One region of the Arthrobacter sp. 49Tsu3.1M3 genome, then DNA from elsewhere that is predicted to be linked to it. Evidence: riboswitches for the same ligand, from Rfam matches in the RefSeq annotation. Region 1 holds a riboswitch; each other region holds the start of a gene.
The links. A riboswitch is a leader RNA that binds a small molecule or an ion and turns the genes downstream of it on or off. The one in region 1 is predicted to bind S-adenosylmethionine.

Region 1 (6,742 bases):
CGGTGCGCGAGCTGTTCCTCAATGGATTCGTCGGTCTCGCTGAGCCAGTCGGTGGCGAAAACGACGTTGAGCGTGGTGACGATCGGTCCACGCAGGCAGGCCATCAGTTCGACCCATTCGCGGCCGATCTTGCGGTGCTTGGGGTTGTTGTAGGAGGGCTCGATCAGGTTCTGCGATCCGGTGAAGGCGATCTCGCCGTCGATCACCATGATCTTGCGGTGGTTGCGCAGGTCCGGCCGGCGCCACTGCCCCTGCAGCGGGTTGAGCGGCAGCATGGGCCGCCAGCGGATCTTGCTGGCCTTGAGCCGGGCGATCAGCTTGCGGTAGCCCTTGATGCGAAGCGTGCCAAGGTGATCGAACAGGACACGGACCTCGACCCCGCGTTCGGCGGCCTCTTCCAGCGCGGTCAGCAGATCGTCCGTGACGTGGTCCGAGCTCATGATGTAGAACTCGGCGTTGACGAAGGACTTTGCGCCGCGGACCGCCGCGGCCATCGCCTTGATCGAGTCGGGGTAGCCGGGCAGCAGCTCCACCTGGTTACCGTCCACCATCGGCAACGAGCCCAGCGTCTTGTTCAGTTCCGCGGCGGAAGCCACCCATTCGGGTCCGGCATAGCGGCTTTCCAGCATCGCCAGTTCCGAGGTCCCGGCGCGCACCCGGGTATTGACCGCGTCCTGCTGCGCGCGGCGCTTGCGGGAGAGCCGGAAGTTGCCGAACAGCAGGAACAGGAGCAGGCCGATGGTGGGCACGATGAAGATGCCCAGCAGCCACGCCATCGCGGTGGTGGGCCGCCGGTTTCCGGGGATGATGCCCAGTGCCAGCACTCGGATGGCGAAGTCGATCACGGTCAAAATCAGAATCGCCCAGGACGGTAAAGTCTCCGCCAGCGGAAATGGCCAAAACACAGGCGAACCCCTCAACGTACAAGCCACGCGGAACAGTTCCGAACGGGCAGTGACCAAATCCTATCCCGGGACCACCGAGACTAAGCTTTAGCCATGACCACTCCTGCCCCTGTTCCCGCGCCCGCGACCGTTCTGGTCTTCCTCGACCCGGCGTTCCACGGCGGCCGGGTTGCCGACGCGTCGCAGCCGCAGCTGATGGCCACGGACCTTGGCGCCACCCGCGGCGACGGTGTTTTCGAATCCCTGCTGGCCGTCGGCGGCAGGCCCCGCAAGATCCAGGCGCACCTGACCCGGCTGGCGGGCTCGGCCCGGCTGCTGGAGCTGGACATCCCCGCCGAGGACGCATGGCGGCGGGCGGTGGAAACCGCCATCCGCGAGTTCCGGGGGCAGGAACCCGCCGCGGCCGCAACGGGCGGCGCGGAGCAGGATGAGGTGGTGGTGAAGCTGATTGTCACCCGTGGGCCGGAGGGCGCGGCTGCCCCCACGTGCTGGGTCCAGGCCTCCGCCCCTGCGGCCGCGGGCCGGCGGCAGCGCGAGACCGGGATCGACGTGATCCTGCTCGACCGCGGCTACGACAGTGAAGTCGGCGAGCGCGCCCCGTGGCTCCTGCTCGGCGCCAAGACCCTTTCCTACGCCGTGAACATGGCAGCGCTGCGCTACGCCCACCGGCAGGGCGCCGACGACGTCATCTTCACGTCCGCCGACGGCCGGGTGCTGGAGGGTCCGACGTCGACCGTTCTGCTGGCGCACCTGGAAACCTCGGACGACGGCGCCGGCGGCGTCCGCACCATCCGGCGGCTCATCACGCCCCAGCTGGACAGCGGCATCCTGCCCGGCACGTCACAAGGCGCCCTTTTCACCGCCGCCAAGGCCGCCGGCTGGGAGCTGGGCTACGGCCCGCTGGAGCCGAAAGACCTGCTGGACGCCGACGCGGTCTGGCTGATCTCCAGCATCCGGCTTTTGGCCCCGGTGAACCACATCGACGGGCAGGAAATCGGCACCCCGGAACTGCGGCGCCAGCTGACGGCCGAACTCAACGCCCTCTTCGCGACCATCGAATAGTAACGCGGGCTCACCCCAGGGCGTCCGCGGGCACTGCCGGGCACCGGCGGAACGAGGCCGGGTTGAACGCCGGGAGCATGAACGTTGCCAGCACGGCGTCGAGCATTTCCGGGGCCCAGGTGCTGTTCTCCCCCAGGGTCGCGCAGACACCCAGCACCACGGGCGTTCCGTCGGTGCGGCGGCGGATCTGGACCTGGACCGGCCCGGTCAGCCCGAGCGTGCGGACGGCGGCCAGGCCCAGCTTGCGCACATCCCCGGCCTGGTTCGCCGGCACCCTGCGGCTGACCTCGTCGCTGCCGGCGCGCCCATACGGAGTCCTGGTCTTCTCCAGGACCACCGCCACCGGCGCCATCGCGTTGCGTGCCGGGGTGCCGAACACCAGGCACACGTAGTCGGCGCCCGGGATAAATTCCTGGACCAGTTGCCCCGCCGGCATGTTCTTCCAGCTAACGGAGTCGGTTCCGGCCAGCAGGTGGATACCGTGGGAGCCTTTGAAGACCCGCGGCTTGACCACCACGGGGCCGCTGAGGCCGGCGAGGGATGCCGGCGCGGCGGCGAGGTCGCCCGGAACCGCGAACCGGGGCACCGGGATGCCGGCTGCCTGCAGCGCCCAGGTGGTGAACAGGTGGTCGTTGGCGAGGGCCACCGCGGCGGGGTCGGCCACGATGATCCGCACGTCCTGGGCGAATCCGGCGCGGGCCGCGGCGAGGACCGGGAGTTCCACGGTGAGGGTCGGAATGATGACGTTGATGGCTTCGCGGTCCACCACCCGGCGCAGGTCCAGGATCATGTCCGGGTTCGTCGCCGGCAGGAGCCTGACCGCGGCGGCGGGAGCCTCCCCGCCCTGGCGGGTGTCGGCGCGGGTGTCGGCGCGGGCGTCGGAGCCGAGGTACGGGAGGCCCCGGGCTTCGAGCTGGGCCGCGACGGCCCGTCCGGCGGCGCTTGTAATCCCGGTAACGAGTATGCGCGGGCCCACGATTGCTCCATTCCGCCGTGACCGGCCGGACCGCGGCTGCGGCTCCGACCGTTCCAGCCACCGATTCTCAGACAGCCTGTTGATGGACAGACGAGTCGATTCACGGGCTGCTCGATTCACACAGTGCTCGAATCACCTGCCGTTGCGCCCGACCCGTCGGACCTAATCCCCCCAGTAGACGGCGAAACGTCCCGGCAGACACGAGTGGGCTGTACCCGAAACTGGAGCCCGCCACTACTCGCCCGGGCCGCGGCCCGGTTACGGAACATGACGACGGCGGCGGTGCGGGCCGGCGTCGCAGGTGTTACGTTTTTGGGGAGTAATGAGAACCGGTGCCAAGCCCTGACTGGCCGGTCGGCAACCCTCCCTTTCGCGGCGGGGTGCCTCAGGTGAATACTCGGCATATCGACCATTCGAGCTGCAAGCGTGAAAGAGGAGATCCGTCGTGCCCGACACGTCAATACCCACAACAGCCGCACCCGGCACCGCACCCGGCGGCGAGGAGAGGCTGGCCTACCGCCTGTTCACCGGCGCGGATGACCGCGCCTTCTGCGAGCGGGTGTCAGCCGCCCTGGCCGAAGGCTACGTGCTGCATGGAAGCCCCGCCGCCAGCTTCAACGGAAGCACCGTGATCGTGGCGCAGGCGCTGGTCCTGCCGGCCGCGATTGCCAGTGCGGACGCCGCCGTCGCCAATGCGGTTGATGAGCTCGACGCCGACGAGTTTGGCGCCGACGGGGCCTTCGCGGGCCACGCATGAGCTACGCCGGAGACCTCAGCCCGCAGGAGGCGTGGGCCAAGCTTGAGGCGGGAGCCATCCTGGTGGATGTCCGGACCGAGGGCGAATGGGCCCACATCGGCATCCCGGACACTGCGGCCGCGGGCGAAGGCGGCAACGATCCGCTCTTTATCCAGTGGAACCTTGCCGGCGGCACGCCGAACCCGCACTTCGTGGAACAGCTAAGGCAGCAGGCGCCGGCGGACACCGGCGTCGAACTGGTGTTCCTTTGCCGTTCCGGCGCCCGGTCGATCTCCGCCGCGACGGCCGCGACGGCCGCCGGCTACACCTCGTACAACGTCCTTGAGGGCTTCGAAGGCGAGACCGACCGCTTTGGCGAACGCACCGTCAATGGCTGGAAGAACCGCGGCCTGCCCACCAACCCCGGAAAGATCAAGTGACTTTCAATCCCGACGCCGCCGGCTGGGCGGCCGACACCCAGGCCGTCCGTGGCGGCCTTGACCGCACCGGCTTCCAGGAAACCACCGAGCCGATCTTCCTCAACTCAGGATTCGTCTACGAGTCCGCGGCGGCCGCCGAGCGCGCGTTCACCGGGGAGGACGAGCGCTTCGTCTACTCCCGCTACGGCAACCCCTCCGTCGCCACCTTCCAGGAGCGGCTCCGGCTGCTCGAGGGAACGGAGGCGTGTTTCGCGACCGCGTCCGGCATGTCCGCCGTGTTCACCGCCCTGGGCGCGCTGTTGGCGGCCGGCGACCGGGTGGTCGCGGCCCGCTCGCTGTTCGGCTCGTGCTTCGTGATCCTCAACGAGATCCTGCCGCGCTGGGGTGTCGAGACAGTCTTCGTGGACGGCCCGGACCTGGAACAGTGGCAATCGGCGCTGTCCGAGCCGACCACGGCGGTGTTCTTCGAGTCGCCGTCGAACCCCATGCAGGAAATCGTGGACATCGCCGCCGTGAGCAAACTGGCGCACGAAGCCGGCGCCACGGTGGTGGTAGACAACGTCTTCGCCACCCCGCTGCTCCAGCGCTGCGGCGACCTCGGCGCGGACGTGGTGGTCTACTCCGGCACCAAACACATCGACGGCCAGGGCCGCGTCCTGGGCGGGGCCATCCTGGGCACCAGGGAATTCATCGACGGGCCCGTCAAGCAGCTCATGCGGCACACCGGTCCGGCGCTTTCGGCGTTCAACGCCTGGGTGCTCACCAAGGGCCTGGAGACCATGGCGCTGCGCGTCAACCATTCCTCGGCCTCCGCGCTGCGGCTGGCCGAATGGCTCGAGGGGCAGCCTGCGGTCAGCTGGGTAAAGTACCCGCTGCTGCCGTCCCACCCCCAATACCCACTCGCAGTGCAGCAGATGAAGGCCGGCGGGACCGTGCTCACCCTGGAGCTGCAGCCCTCCCCCGGTCGCACGGCGAAGCAGGCCGCGTTCGCCCTCCTGGACGCGCTGCGGATCATCGACATCTCCAACAACCTGGGCGATGCCAAGACGCTCATCACGCACCCGGCCACCACCACGCACCGCGCGATGGGCCCGGAAGGCCGCGCGGCGATCGGGCTCAGCGACGGCGTGGTCAGGCTTTCGGTGGGCCTGGAGGACGTCGAGGACCTCATCCGCGACCTCGGCCAGGCGCTCAAGCAGGTCTAAGCGCTCAAGTAGGTCCAGGCGCTCAAGCAGGTCAGGCGCTCAAGCAGGCCCGGGGCCATGACCGCTCAGGTCCAGGCCGCTTTGAGCGCCCGCCAGGCGTCGTCGTCGAGCATGCTGGACGGTGTGACGGCGACGGCGGCCGCCCCGCCGGAGACGGACGCCTCCAGCCCGGCCGCCAGGTCCGCGGCGGAGATGCGCCCGTCCTTGGCCCACATCCCGACCGAGATGGCGAACTTCCCCGACCGCTTCGCCATGGCCGCGGCCAGTTCGGCGGAGTAGGACGGCGCGGCGTCGTTGAGCCCGAAGTAGTCCCACAAGACCAGCCGGTCCGCGGCCGCGGCGAGCAGCCCGTAGTCATGGCCGCTCTCGGGCCGGTCGCCGGCGGGATCGTGCCACGGCGCCCGGACGTCCATGTCGAGCGTGGCACCGTTGGCGTGCGCTGCCGCCGCCGCCTTGGCCACGGTGGCTGCCACCGCCTTCGACCGCCAGGCCCCTAGGCTCGGGTGTTCGACGTCGATGTCCCCGTTCGCGAGCCGCGGCCAGTCCGTCCGGCCGCTGGCCAGCATGTACGAGTCACGGTCGTCGCCGCCGTAGGTGTTGTTGTCGAACATCAGTTCCGTCAAGGCCACGGCGTCCGGCTGGTAGCGGCTGGTCACCTCGGCCACGAAGTCGACGAGCCGCTCCCCGACGGGTCCCGTGGTGAGTGCGCTGACGCTGGCGAAGTCCGTGGAGCGGGTGCCGTCGAAGTTGATGCCGGCCAGGCCCGGGTTGGTGCGGATCCAGCCGGGGATCAGCAGGTCGATGGTCAGTGTGATCCTGCGTTTCCTGCCATCACCGCCGGTCCCCAGAGCCTTGACCGCCTCGGCCACGTGGTCACGGCCCGGGACGGCCTCTACCTCGGGGTGGGCGCCCCAGGGGAACGCCGTCCAGTCCAGCCGCCCCACGCTGATGGTGACGCTGTTGGCGTTGACCTCATCGAGCCGTCTGGCCAGTTCCGGCAGCGTCGAGGCGGCGTCGACCACAGTTTCGTAGCCGACGCCGACTGTGCGCTCCGCGGCGGGCGCCGTGGGTCCCTGCGGCCCGCCGCATCCGGTGGCAGCAAGCGCCAGCACCGACAGGAGCGCAAGGGCAGGGAAGGCAGCCGGTCTGCGCCTCAAACGCTGGCCTCCGGGCGCACCGCCGGGGCGGTGACACTGACCACCCCGGTCCGCGTCAGCTTGTTCCAGTGCGCCTCCTTGCCGCGGACTTCCTGCACCAGCGCGGCCACCATGGTCAGGCTCGTAAACACGGAATAGAGCGGGATGAGCGGGAGCGCCCAGAGATGGCGCAGATCCTTCCACGCCCTGTTCATGGCCAGGGCAAACACCGTGAGCAGCAATGTGATGAACAGCCCCACCCAGCCAAGGATTGCCCAGACG
Region 2 (6,742 bases), on a different contig from region 1:
TGTTGGTTCCCTCCCGCCGCCGGCTGCGGTTCGAAGTGTTGATTGTCCTGGGGTTGTCGCTGGGGCAGTCCGCGATCTACTCCCTGGTGCAGTTGCTGGACAAGATGACCACGGCGCCGCTGGCCCAGGGCACATCCACCCTGAACCGCTCACAGAGCGCACGCGAATACTTCGACCTCACCTACCAGTTGCTGGACATCATCTTCGCCCTGGTGCCGGTGGCCCTCGTGATCTATTTCCTCACCGAGCACTGGCCGGCCGGGGAGCGCGGAACCTCGGCGTTCCGAAGGATCGGTTTCGACTTCGCCCGGCCCGGCAAGGACCTCCTGCAGGGTCTCGGACTCGCCGCGCTCATCGGCATTCCGTCCCTGGGGCTCTACGCCGCCGGCCGGGCGCTGGGGATCACGACGGCGATCATCCCCAGCGCCCTGGACGCGTACTGGTGGACCGTGCCGGTGCTGGTCCTGTCCGCGATCCGGCACGCGGTGGTCGAGGAAGTGATCGTGGTCGCGTACCTGCTGGACCGGCTCGGGAAACTGGGCTGGAGCGTGCCGGCGGCCATCGCCGCCAGCGCCCTGCTCCGCGGCAGCTATCACCTGTACCAGGGGTTCGGGCCGTTCATCGGCAACGCGGTGATGGGCGTCGTCTTCGCGCTGGTCTACACGCGGACCAAACGGGTGATGCCGCTGGTGATCGCCCACGCCATCCTGGACACTGTGGCGTTCGTGGGGTTCAGCCTGTTCGGCAAGGCCGTGGGCCTGGGCTGATGGTGCTGGTTGTACTGCCGGCGCCATCGCCCGGCCTTAAATGATCTCGGCCGCCGTCTCCTAGGTGACAACGTTGGCACCTAAGAGATGGCGGCCGAAGCGTGGGGCAGGTGGAGCGTTAGATCGTGACCGCTCCGGAGGCGGTCTCGAAGGTGACAGAGAGGATGCCGGGAGTACCGTGCGGCGCGATCCAGTTCACGGCGACGTCTTCCAGCGGCTTTTCAACTGGTTCGCCCAGCCACTCCGTGACGCGCGCGGCCGAACCGGCAATGGTCAGTGCGGACATCTTGACATCGCTCGCGTAGGCGTTGGACGGGTGCAGTTCCGGGTCGCCCTCCCACTTGAGCATGTACGGCACCTGGGGGTCGGCGATGAGCCCCAGGATGCCGATCTGCTTCCAGACCAGTTCGCGGCCGTCGGGAAACTTCCGGTTGCCGTTGACGGCGGCGCGGCCGAGCCGCTCCTCGAACGGGGCCAGGTCGTCAACCTCGACGCACCAGCCCATCCAGCCGCCGCCGGCCTCGGAGCGTGCCCGGACGGCCTGGCCGAACGGGGCCTTGTCGGAGGCCGGGTGGTTCAGGACCTCCACGACTTCCAGGTACTTGTGTCCCGCGAGCGGGATAATCATGTTGCGTGTCCCGAAACGGGGGTGCACTCCACCCTTCACGGCTTCAACGCCGAGGGCAGACGCAATACGTTCAGTGGTGGCTGCCAAGCCATCGTGTTCACAGGCGTAAGAGACGTGATCCATGCGCATGCCATCATCTTGGCACTTTGTGATGGACCTCTCAGCTTAGGCTCCCCTAACCGTCATGGGACGTCCCGGGGCGCCGAACGCGGCGCCCCGATGCTCCGTCACGGCGGCCGTCTTCATCTTCGTCACAAAGCTATCCAGGGCTGCGCCGCCATTCCTACACTGAAGCCAGGTCATGAGTGCCAGCGCACAGCCCCGGCTTGCTGGCCGGCAACCCTCGTATCGCGGTGGGGTGCCCCGGGTGAAGACCTGGCCGTCCGGCGCCCGCCGGAGGGCAAGCGCGGCGCCTGTTCCGGTTCGGGCCGAAAGCCCCGGCCGGTGCTGTGCCCAGTGACTCGAGGAGCACCAATGTCCAACGCCTGGTCCTTTGAAACCCGCCAGATCCACGCCGGCCAGGAGCCGGATAGCGCCACCGGCGCGCGTGCCCTGCCCATCTACCAGACGACGTCGTTCGTGTTCCCCAGCGCCGAAAGCGCCGCGAACCGCTTCGCGCTCGCCGAGCTCGCGCCCATCTACACCCGGATCGGCAACCCGACCCAGGACGCCGTCGAACAGCGCGTCGCCAGCCTGGAAGGCGGCCTCGCGGCGCTGCTGCTCAGCTCCGGCCAGGCCGCCGAGACGTTCGCGATCCTCAATATCGCCGAGGCCGGCGACCACGTGGTGGCCAGCCCCAGCCTCTACGGCGGTACCTACAACCTGCTCGCGCACACGCTGAAGAAGTTCGGCATCTCCGTTACCTTCGTGGCAGACCCGGACAACCTGGACCAGTGGCGGGACGCCGTCCAGCCCAACACCAAGCTGTTCTTCGGCGAAGTGGTCTCCAACCCCCGCCAGGACGTGCTGGACATCGAGGGCGTCTCCGGCGTGGCGCACGAGGCCGGCGTGCCGCTGGTGGTAGACAACACGCTCTCCACCCCCTACCTGATCCGGCCGATCGAGTGGGGCGCGGACATCGTGGTGCATTCCGCCACCAAGTACCTCGGCGGGCACGGCGCCGCAATCGCCGGCGTGATCGTGGACTCCGGCAACTTCGACTTCGGGAAGGACCCGGAGCGGTTCCCCGGCTTCAACAGCCCGGACCCCACCTACAACGGCCTGGTCTACGCCCGCGACCTCGGAGCCGACGGCGCGCTGGGCGCGAACCTCTCCTACATCCTTAAGGCCCGGGTCCAGCTCCTGCGCGACCTTGGCTCCGCGGTGTCCCCGTTCAACGCCTTCCTCATCGCCCAGGGCATCGAAACGCTGAGCCTGCGCGTCGAGCGCCACGTGGCCAACGCCACGAAGGTGGCGCAATGGCTGGAGGGGCGGGACGACGTCGAATCGGTCGCCTACGCCGGGCTGCCGTCCAGCCCCTGGTACGAGCGCGGCCGCAAGTACGGGCCCAAGGGGACCGGCGCCGTCGTGGCGTTCAACATTGCCGGGGGAGCGGAGGCCGGCAAGCGGTTCGTCGACGCCCTCGAACTGCATTCGCACGTCGCGAACATCGGCGATGTCCGGTCGTTGGTGATCCATCCGGCGTCGACCACCCACAGCCAGCTCTCGCCCGAACAGCAGGTGATCGCCGGGGTGAATCCCGGGCTGGTGCGGCTTTCGGTGGGACTGGAGCACATTGACGACATCCTCGCGGACCTCGACGCCGGATTCCGCGCGGCCAAGTCCGCCTAGGCGCCCCGGCGGCCGGTCTCTCCTGGATGAGGGCGGCCGGCCGCCGGGCTGTCACATGGAAGTCACAATCTTCGTGATATCCGCACCCTCTTTCGTAGACTCGTACCAGGTCATGAGTGCCAGCGACAGCCCCGGCTTGCTGGCCGGCAACCCTCCTTTTGCGGCGGGGTGCCCCGGGTGAAGACCTGGCCTGCCGGTCAGCTGACGGCAGGCAAGCGCGAAGATAGGTCCTCACATGACGATTGCCGTCACCCGCAAGGGTGTTCCCGAAACCAAGCCATCCCGCAACCCGGACGGAACCGTCCAGTACGTCAGGATCGGTGACCTGCAGCTCGAATCAGGGAATCCGCTGCCGGATGTGGTCCTCGCCTATGAGACGTGGGGGACCCTGAACGCTGACGCCTCCAATGCCGTCCTCATTGAGCACGCCCTGACCGGCGACACGCACGTAACCCGCGGCGACAGCGGAGAGCCCGGCTGGTGGGAACAGCTCGCCGGACCCGGGGCCCCCGTGGACACGGACAAGTACTTCGTCGTTTCCATCAACATCCTCGGCGGCTGCCACGGATCCACGGGACCCTCCACACCGGCCCCCGACGGGCGGCCCTGGGGATCGCGGTTCCCGCTCGTCACCCTGCGGGACACCGCCGCCGCGGAGGCGCGGCTGGCCGACGCCCTGGGCATCGGCAGCTGGTACGCCGTGCTGGGCGGTTCCCTCGGAGGCGCGCGCGCCCTTGAATGGGCCGTCACGTTCCCCGCCCGGGTCCGGCGCTGCGCCGTGATTTCCGTCGGCGCCAGCAGCACAGCCGAACAGATTGCCTTCGCGCAGGCCCAGACCCTGGCCATCCGCCAGGACCCCCACTTCAACGGCGGAAACTACTACGGCGGCCCGGAACCCGAGGCAGGGCTCGCCCTCGCCCGCCGCATCGCGCACATCACCTACCGCTCCGCGGCCGAACTGGACGGCCGGTTTGGCCGGAACGCGCAGGAGCCCGAGGCGCCCCTGGAAGCTGGATCGCTGGCCGGACGCGGGCGCTACCAGGTGGAAAGCTACCTGGACCACCAGGGCAGCAAGCTGGTCCGGCGCTTCGACGCGAACAGCTACATCGCCATTACCGAAGCGCTCATGAGCCACGATGTCTGCCGGGGGCGCGGAAGCCTCGGAGAGGCCCTGGCCCCGGCCACCGCCGAGTTCCTGGTGGCGGCCGTGGACTCGGACCGCCTTTATTTCCCGGCCCAGTCCCGTCAACTGGCCGAAGCCCTGCCGGGCGGCCCCGACGTGCACATCATTGAAGCGCCGATCGGCCACGACGGCTTCCTGACCGAAATCGGCCAGCTCAGCAGCCAGCTGCGGGAGACCTTCTTCGGCCACTAGGCCCGACCGCGTGTGCATTTATGCAGATGCGCTCTGCACTAATGGCCGTTGAGGCCCAGGGCGGGAGCGTCCATACTCATGGGTAATGACGCCATGTGCCCTACATCACTGGCGTCCTCAGCCCAATGGTCCACAGGGTGTCGACGGAGACACCGAAGGAGTCACAATGAGTACGGACAACGCCGCAAGGCGCGCTGAAGAAACGGACGTCAAATCGTCCGGCCTGAAGAAGGTAGTAACGGCCTCCATGGCCGGCACGGTGGTGGAGTGGTATGAATTCTTCCTTTACGCCTCCGCCGCCACCCTGGTCTTCGGCAAGCTGTTCTTCCCCAATTCGGGTACGGAACTGGACGGCATTATCGCCGCGTTCCTCACCTACGCTGTCGGCTTCGTTGCCCGCCCGATCGGCGGTATTGTCTTCGGCCACTTCGGCGACAAGTTCGGCCGCAAGCAGCTGCTCCAGGTCAGCATCCTGCTGGTGGGCGTTTCCACCTTCCTGATGGGCTGCCTGCCGACTTTCCAGCAGATCGGCTACTGGGCCCCGGCGCTGCTGGTCTTCCTGCGCTTCGCCCAGGGCTTCGCCGTCGGCGGTGAATGGGGCGGCGCCGTCCTCCTCGTCGCCGAGCACAGCCCCAGCAAGTCCCGCGGCTTCTGGGCCAGCTGGCCGCAGTCCGCCGTTCCGCTCGGCAACCTGCTGGCGACCGCCGTGCTGTTCACGCTCTCCTCCCTGCTGTCCTCCGCCGACTTCCTTAGCTGGGGCTGGCGCGTTGCCTTCTGGCTCTCCGCCGTGATCGTGCTGGTCGGCTACTACATCCGCACCAAGGTCAAGGACGCCCCCATCTTCCTGGAGGCCCAAAAAGAAGTGGCCCTGGAGAACAAGGGTTACGGCGTGGCCGAGGTCTTCCGCCGCTACCCGCGCGGCGTCTTCACCGCCATGGGCCTGCGCTTCGCCGAGAACATCCTCTACTACCTCGTGGTCACCTTCTCCATCACCTACCTGAAGGTCGTCGTCCAGACGGACACCTCGCGAATCCTGCTGCTGCTGCTCGTGGCGCACATCGTCCACTTCGCCGTGATCCCGATGGTCGGCAAGCTCTCGGACAACGTCGGCCGCAAACCGGTCTACATGGCCGGCGCCATCCTTGGCGGAACGTGGGGCTTCTTCGCCTTCCCGATGATGGACACCAAGAATGACTTCATGATCCTTGCCGCCGTCATCATCGGCCTGCTGTTCCACTCCCTGATGTACGCCGGCCAGCCGGCGCTCATGGCCGAGATGTTCCCGACCCGGATGCGCTACTCCGGTGTCTCGCTGGGCTACCAGGTCACCTCGATTGTGGCCGGTTCGCTGGCCCCGATCATCGCCGTCGCCCTGCTCAGCCAGTACAAGTCGTCCGTCCCGGTCGCCATCTACCTGCTCGGCGCCTGTGTGGTCACGATGGTTGCGGTGTTCTTCCTGAAGGAAACCCGCGGTATCTCGCTCCGTGACGTCGATGCCGCCGACGCCCAGGGCACCGCTGACCTCCTGGCCGCCGCCAAGCGGTAATCCTCTCCCAGGCGAAACCCGTTTGGGGGCAGACTGCCCGGATCCGCGCACCGTGCGGACCCGGGCAGTCTGCGTTAACGCGGCCTGCCTTGGATCAGCTGCGCTGGCACCGCCTCAGGCGGACAGCACATCCTGCCGCTCCCGGATTTCGCCGCGGATCGCCTCCAGCACGGCACGGACCGGGGCCGAACGCAGCGCCTCGGGCCGGGCCACAGCCCAGATCGGCAGCTGGCGCTGGAAGTCGTCCGGCAGCACGGGCAGGAAGCCCGGCCGGCCCGCCACGAGGAAATTGGGGAGCAGGCCTATCCCGGCGCCCCGCCGGACGGCCTCCAGCTGGGCGAAGACGCTTGTGGCCTGGAAGCTGGACCGCGGCACCGGCAGCTGGGTTGAACGGTGGCCCAGCTCTGCGACCTGCAGCGCCGATTCCACGTAGGAGACAAAGCCGTGCCGCCCGACGTCGTCGAGCGTTGCCGGAAGCCCGTGCTCCTGCGCATAGCCGGGACTGGCGTACAGCCTGAGGAAATAGTTGCTCAGGAAGATGGCGCGGGCGGTGGTGGTGTCCATGTTGCCCACCACCACTTCCAGGTCCACGCCGGAGCGGTTTTGGCTGACCTTGCGGGTGGCGCTGAGCAGTT
Region 3 (6,742 bases), on a different contig from region 1:
GGGTGGGCAGGATGCCCTTCTGGTAGCTGGCAAACCAGGCTTTGACCTCCGGGGACTGGAAGGCGGCCTTGAGGGCCGCGGCCTTCTCCGACCCGGCAAAATCTTTCCGCCCGGCAACCACGATCCGGAACGGGACCTGGTCCGCATCCGTTTCGAAGGCCAGCGCGTCGTCCTTGCTGTGCCCGGCATCGGCGGCCATCCGGGCGACCAGGAAGCCGGCGTCGACGTCGGGAAGGGTCTTGGCGAGGGACTGCTGGTCCACTTCCACGAACTGCAGCTTCTTCGGGTTGGCCGTGATGTTCTTTTGCGAGGTGTGGATCACGGTGGCGTCGGACAGCTCCAGCAGGCCGGCGTCGCGCAGCATGAACAGGGCCCGGCCGTTGTTCGCCGGGTCCACGGGAATGCCGATCTTGGCGCCGTCCGGGAGCTCCTTGAGGGACTTGTACTTGTCAGACCAGATGCCGCCCGGGGCGCTGTAGACGTAGAACAGTCCCACGTTCTCCAGGCCCTTGTCCTGGTTGAACTGCTTCAGGTAGGCGTTGTGCTGGAAGAAGTTGGCGTCGAATTCGCCGTTGGCCACGGCCAGGTTGGGCTGGATGATGTCCGTGACGAAGGTGGGCTCCAGGGTCCAGCCCTGGGCCGCGAGCAGCTTCTGGGCCAGCTTGGTCGGTTCCTGGTACGGGGCGGACTCGGTGACGATAATCTTGATCGTCTTCCCGCCGCTGGCGGCGGCACCGCCGGGGTTGGTGAGGCCGCAGCCGGTCAGTGCCGCGGCGGAGACTGCACCGGCGCCGGCGAGGGCATACTTGAGGAAATTTCTACGCTGCATGGTCTTGGTCCTTTGTGGTGGTTCGCGCTGAGCTATGACTGGGCGGTAACGCCGGCGGGCTGGTTTTCGGCCGCCGCGGAGAATTCGGTGAAGGCTCCCCGGAAGGCTGCGGCGGGGTGCCGGCCGTTGAGCCGCGGCCCGGCGCCGAAGAGCTTCTCGCGCAGGGTTCCCGGCGCGTAGCCGGTCTGGGCGAGGCCGCGGCTGCGCAGTTCCGGCAGCACACCGTCGATGAAGTCGGTGTAGGAGCCGGGGATGGTCTGGTTGATGATGTTGATGCCGTCAATTCCGGCGTCCTGCCACTGCTCGAGACGGTCCGCGATCTGGTCCGGCGTTCCCACCACCCGGTTGGCCCGGCTGCGGTAGAGCGCAATGTCGCGGAGGGTGGGATTGCCGCCTCGGACGGAAGCGCGGATAGCCGTGAGATGCCCCTGGCTGCCTTCCGTCTCAAGGTCCCCGAGCGGGGTGTCCAGCGGCAGCCCGCCGAGGTCGACGCCGAACCCGCCGCCCACGTGGGCCAGCAGGGCCTCAATGTCCAGGCTGTCCTCGAGCTCGTCGGCCTTGCGGAGCGCCTCGGCCTCCGTGCCGCCCACCACGAAGTGCATGCCCTGGAGGAACTTCACGTCATCCGGATGGCGGCCGGCGGCAACGGCCTGTTCCCGGACGGCCGCGGTGTACTTCGCGGCCACGTCGGTGCTCGGCGCGAGGGTGAAGGTGGCCTCGGCGTTGGCGGCGCAGAACTGCTGGCCGCGGCCGGAGCTTCCGGCCTGGAAGAGCACCGGGGTGCGCTGCGGCGAAGGGGCCGCGAGGTGGGGTCCGTCGATCGAGTAGCGGGGTCCGCGGTGGTAGATCTTGCTGACTTTTTCCGGGTCGGTGTGGACTCCGGTCTCCTTGTCCCGGAGCAGCGCATCGTCTTCCCAGGACCCTTCCCACAGTTTGTAGGCGGCCTCGACGTATTCGTCCGCCCAGTCGTAGCGTTCGTCATGCTTGGTCAGCTCGGTGGCGTTGAAGTTCCGGTGCGCGTTTTCCAGCACGCTGGTGACGATGTTCCAGGCCACCCGGCCGCCGCTGATGTGGTCCAGCGTGGACATCTGCCGGGCGAACTGGAACGGATGGCTCTGAATTACCGACGACGTCGCGGCCAGCCCGATCTCCTGCGTTCCGGTGGCGAGCGCGGACAGCAGGATGAGGGGGTCGTTGGACGGCACCTGCAGGCCCTTTTTCAGCAGCGATGCCCACCCGCCGTCGTAGTCGCCGTACAGACCGACGACGTCGGCGAAGAAGATCGCGTCAAACTTGGCGTCTTCGAGCTGGCGGGCCAGGTCGGTCCAGAGCTGGAGTTCGTTGAACCGGTGCTGCTGGGCTTCCGGGCGCCGCCACTGGCCGCCCATGATGTGGCTGGACGTGTTCATCACGAAGGCGCTGATCAGCAGGCGGGGGCGGGGTCCGTCGAAACGGGTACTGGGTGTTGACGTCATGGGGTGCTTTCCGCTGAGGGAGGTGGGAAGAGGGTGCTGCCGGCGCTCAGAGGCGCTTGTCCAGGCGCCGGGCAACATAGGATCCGCCCAGCTGAACGATGGTGACCAGCAGGATCATCAGGACAATCGCGGTGATCATGAGCGGCGTTTCGTAGCGGTAATAGCCGTACCGGATGGCGAAGTCGCCGATTCCGCCGCCGCCCACCAGGCCTGCCATCGCCGAGTAGGAGATGAAGCTGACGGTCATGATGGTGATGGAGCTGACGAGTCCGGGCTTTGCCTCCACAATCAGGACGTCCCGGACGATCTGGGACCGGCTGGCGCCCATGGACCGTGCCGCTTCGACCACTCCGCCGCCGAGCTGGCTCAGGTTCTGTTCCACAAAGCGGGCGAAATACGGAATGGCGTTGAGGGTCAGCGGGACAATGACGGCGGCCGTGCCGATGGTCGTGCCGACAATGAACCTGGTCACGGGAATGATTGCGATCAGCAGGATCAGGAACGGGAACGAGCGGAGCAGGTTGACCAGCCCGTCCAGGACCCGGTGCAGCTTTGGCCTGTGCTTGAGCCCGTTGGGACCGATGGTGTAGAGCAGGACACCTAGCGGTGTGCCGAGCAGCACCGCCAGCGGGATGGCCACCAGCAGCATGGTGAGGGTCTGTCCCATGGCGACGTCGATTTCGGGCAGGATTTCCAGGATGCGGTCAAACATTGATCAGGCCCTCCGACGCGGCTGTGGTGTGGGTGCCCCTCCCGGAGCGGTCCAGCTGGATCTCATCGGAGACCAGGTAGCGGCCGATCGACGTCGCCGGGTGGAAGCCGGGGCGCTGGAGTTCGGCGAGGTCGAACTGCTCCACCACCCGGCCTTCCTCCATGACCGCGACGTTGTCCGCGATGGCCTTGATGACGTTCATCTCGTGGGTGACCACCACGATTGTGATGCCGAATTCGGCGTTGACGTCGGCCAGGTACTGCAGGACCGATGACGTCGTCCGGGGATCCACGGCCGACGTCGGCTCGTCGCAGAGCAGCACCTTGGGCCCGGTGGCGAGGGCGCGGGCGATCGCCACCCGCTGCTTCTGGCCCCCGGAGAGTTTGGCCGGATACGTTCCCGCTTTGTCGGCGAGGTCCACGATTTCCAGGGTTTCGGCGGCCCGCCGCCGGCGTTCCGCCTTCCCGACGCCGGCGAACTTCAGGGACAGCTCCACATTTTCCTGGGCTGTGAGGTTGTTGAGGAGATTAAAGTGCTGGAAAATCATGCCGATGTCGTGTCGCTTGGTCCGGAGCTCGGCGTCGGACAGGGTCACCAGGTCCACGCCGTCCACCAGGACGCGGCCCGACGTCGGGCGCTCGAGGAGGTTGATGTTGCGCAGCAGCGTGGATTTGCCGGCGCCGGAGAACCCGATGATGCCCTGGATGGTGCCCCGCCTGATGTGCAGGCTGACGTCATCGACGGCCGTGAAAGGTCCCGCGGCTGAAGCGAATGACGTGCTGACGTTCTGGATCTCGATCACAGGCCACCACCTGCTCGGGGCCGCGGCGCCGCCGCTGTCTGCGTGTTCATGATTTCCTCCGGGCTCGCCCGAGGAAAGCCCTGGGTCCTTGCTTCCGGGCAGCGCTGAGCGAAGCCGCGGAGCCTCAGAACACAGTGGTTCTCCATCGGTCCTGGCGGTAGCACCGTCCTCAAAGGAGGGGGTTGCTGCGGCGTCACGGAGCCAGATCTCTCAGCCGCTCGGGATGGTTACGAGTCCATCTCACACGGCAAGGGACCGGATACTGAAAAAGCCGGTCACATTTTGTAACCGACTCTTCCCGATCTGTTGATCGTCATTCCCGGGCCGTTAGATGCCCACGCGCCAGCCTTCGCGGGCGGGGCACGCGTTCACGACGACGTCCAGCCCGGCGGCCTTGGCGCGGTCCGTCGCGGCGTCGTCGAAGACGCCCAGCTGCAGCCAGACGGCCTTGGCGCCTACTGCGATGGCCTCGTCTATGACGGCCCCCACCCTGTGGGAGTTGACGAAGCAGTCCACGACGTCGATCGGGTGCTTCTCCGGAGGGATGTCAGTCAGGGAACGGTACCCCTTCTCGCCGTGGACGTCGTCGCCCGGAAGGTTGACCGGAATGATGGTCATGCCCATCCGGTCCCGGACATAAAGGGAGACGTCAAACGCTGAGCGCCATTCGTTGGTGGTGAGGCCGACCACCGCCCACGTGCCTTTGGTTCGCATGAGGCGGTCAATGACTGCCGGATCGTTAACATGGGCCATGCATCAACCTTACTCCTGCGACCTTTCCGGACAATTGTCGAATAAATGAATGATCTGGACCGGACGCACGCCGGGTGAACGAATATTACAGCGCTCCCGGCGCCGATTTTGCGGAATGGTGCATCTGAAGCTCTAGTAGGTAATGACCATCCCGAGCGGCCGAGAGACCTGGATCGATGACGCCGCAGCAACCCCCGGTGACGTGAGACGACCATTCCCACGCAACCGTTCCGCCCTCCTTCGCTGAAATTCGAGGGAGCCGGAGCGACCAAGGGTGCTACTGCCAGGACCGATGGAGTGCAGCAATGACCCCTGAGAATTCTTCCGCCCTGCCCACCTTTGCCCGGACCGCGTCCGAGGCAATCCCACAAACCACTTCGGACGCGACGGCGAACGAAGCAGGGCTGCGTGACGCGCCCGGCTCCTCTCGCGGCTCTTCGGGATGGTCCCTGAACGAGCCCACGGACGGCGCAGTGCACGGCGTCCCCGCCGACGGGCCGGCGCGTCACCGCAGCACCACCTCCGGAAACCATCCTCCCCGGCACGGCGCCGCCGCGACCGCGGGAACTGCCCAGGCAGAGACGGTTGCGTTCTGGGAAACCCAGGCTCTCCGCCTCGACTGGGCGGACCTGCCTGGCGCAGCAACGGATCGCGCCAAGCCCTGGCACACGGCGCACCGCCGGGTCCCGGCCGACGTCGAGGCCGGCGTCGGACCGCAGATCACCTGGTTCGAAGGGGGCAGACTCAATGTCGCCTACAACTGCGTCGACCGCCACGTAGCGGCGGGGCGCGGGGACAAGGTGGCCCTGCACTTCGAGGGCGAGCCCGGTGACCGCCGTGCCGTCACCTACGCCGAACTCCAGCGCGAGGTCTCCAAGGCCGCCAATGCCCTCCTGGATCTCGGCATCACCAAGGGCGACCGGGTGGTCATCTACCTCCCCGTCATCCCCGAAACCGTGATCATCACCCTCGCCGTGGCCCGCATCGGCGCCATCCATTCCCTGGTCTTCGGCGGGTTCTCCGCCGAGGCCCTGAAGTTCCGGGTGGAGGACACCGGCGCCAAGCTCCTGGTCACCACCGACGGCCAGTTCCGCCGCGGCACCGCCGTGCCGGTCAAGGACAACGCGGACGCCGCCGTCGCCGGCGACAACGCCATCGAGCACGTCCTGGTGGTCAACCGGACCACACCGGCGGGCGAGCTGGACACGGTCCCGATGACCGCGGGCCGTGATGTGTGGTGGCACGACGCCGTCGGCACCGCTTCCGAGACTCACGAAGCCGAAGCGTTCGACGCCGAGACGCCGCTGTTCATCATGTACACCTCCGGCACCACCGGCAAGCCCAAGGGCCTGGTCCACACCTCCGGCGGCTACCTCACACAGGCGTCCTGGAGCTTCGAGCACCTGTTCAGCAACCCCGACCCCACACTGCGGGAGAAGGACGTGCACTGGTGCACGGCCGACCTCGCCTGGGTCACCGCGCACACCTACGAGCTCTACGGCCCGCTCTCCAACGGCGCCACGCAGGTCATCTTCGAGGGCACACCCAACACCCCGCACCCGGGCCGGCATTTTGAAATCATCGAACGCTACGCGGTCACGCAGTATTACACCGCGCCCACCCTGGTCCGCTCCCTCATGGGCTGGTTCCCTGACGGCGTCCCGGACAGGTACGACCTCTCCTCCATCCGCCTCCTCGGCACGGTGGGCGAGGCCATCAACCCCGAGGCCTGGCGCTGGTTCCGGACCAACATCGGCGCCGGCACCGCCCCGGTAGTGGACACCTGGTGGCAGTCCGAAACCGGCGCCACCATCCTCTCCCCCGCCCCGACGGACACCGCGTTCAAACCCGGCTGCGCAGCCCGCCCGCTGCCCGGCGTCAGCACGCGCATCGTGGACGACGCCGGCAACACGGTACCGCCCGGCGTCCAGGGTTTCATCGTGGTGGACTCCCCCGGCCCGGCGATCGCCCGGACCGTCTGGGGCAACCCGCGCCGCTACTTCGATTCGTACTGGCGCCAATACGCCGAGCAGGGCTGGTTCCTCGCCGGTGATGGCGCCAAGTATGACGACGACGGCGACATCTGGATCCTCGGGCGGGTGGACGACACCCTCAACGTCTCCGGACACCTGCTCTCTACCATCGAGGTCGAATCGGCGCTCGTCACCCAC

Region 2: another riboswitch for S-adenosylmethionine. It lies ahead of B5X90_RS07505 (homoserine O-acetyltransferase MetX); the one in region 1 lies ahead of B5X90_RS05415 (DUF1737 domain-containing protein).
Region 3: another riboswitch for S-adenosylmethionine. It lies ahead of B5X90_RS18005 (methionine ABC transporter ATP-binding protein); the one in region 1 lies ahead of B5X90_RS05415 (DUF1737 domain-containing protein).

The regions. Positions count from the first base shown of each region.
Region 1 is NZ_FUZD01000003.1:69,006-75,747, reverse strand. It holds gene cls (cardiolipin synthase) at 1-905, opposite strand, end outside; gene B5X90_RS05425 (aminodeoxychorismate lyase) at 999-1,967, shown strand; gene B5X90_RS05420 (ATP-grasp domain-containing protein) at 1,978-2,943, opposite strand; SAM riboswitch class IV at 3,262-3,376, shown strand; gene B5X90_RS05415 (DUF1737 domain-containing protein) at 3,389-3,700, shown strand; gene B5X90_RS05410 (rhodanese-like domain-containing protein) at 3,697-4,119, shown strand; gene B5X90_RS05405 (O-succinylhomoserine sulfhydrylase) at 4,116-5,324, shown strand; gene B5X90_RS05400 (hypothetical protein) at 5,390-6,481, opposite strand; gene B5X90_RS05395 (glycosyltransferase) at 6,478-6,742, opposite strand, start outside.
Region 2 is NZ_FUZD01000004.1:188,463-195,204, reverse strand. It holds gene B5X90_RS07520 (CPBP family intramembrane glutamic endopeptidase) at 1-767, shown strand, start outside; gene B5X90_RS07515 (VOC family protein) at 886-1,524, opposite strand; SAM riboswitch class IV at 1,693-1,808, shown strand; gene B5X90_RS07510 (bifunctional o-acetylhomoserine/o-acetylserine sulfhydrylase) at 1,870-3,186, shown strand; SAM riboswitch class IV at 3,295-3,410, shown strand; gene B5X90_RS07505 (homoserine O-acetyltransferase MetX) at 3,422-4,561, shown strand; gene B5X90_RS07500 (MFS transporter) at 4,728-6,107, shown strand; gene B5X90_RS07495 (LysR family transcriptional regulator) at 6,222-6,742, opposite strand, start outside.
Region 3 is NZ_FUZD01000022.1:42,616-49,357, forward strand. It holds gene B5X90_RS17990 (MetQ/NlpA family ABC transporter substrate-binding protein) at 1-829, opposite strand, end outside; gene B5X90_RS17995 (LLM class flavin-dependent oxidoreductase) at 862-2,304, opposite strand; gene B5X90_RS18000 (methionine ABC transporter permease) at 2,351-3,016, opposite strand; gene B5X90_RS18005 (methionine ABC transporter ATP-binding protein) at 3,009-3,818, opposite strand; SAM riboswitch class I at 3,958-4,048, opposite strand; gene B5X90_RS18010 (CoA-binding protein) at 4,146-4,571, opposite strand; gene acs (acetate--CoA ligase) at 4,877-6,742, shown strand, end outside.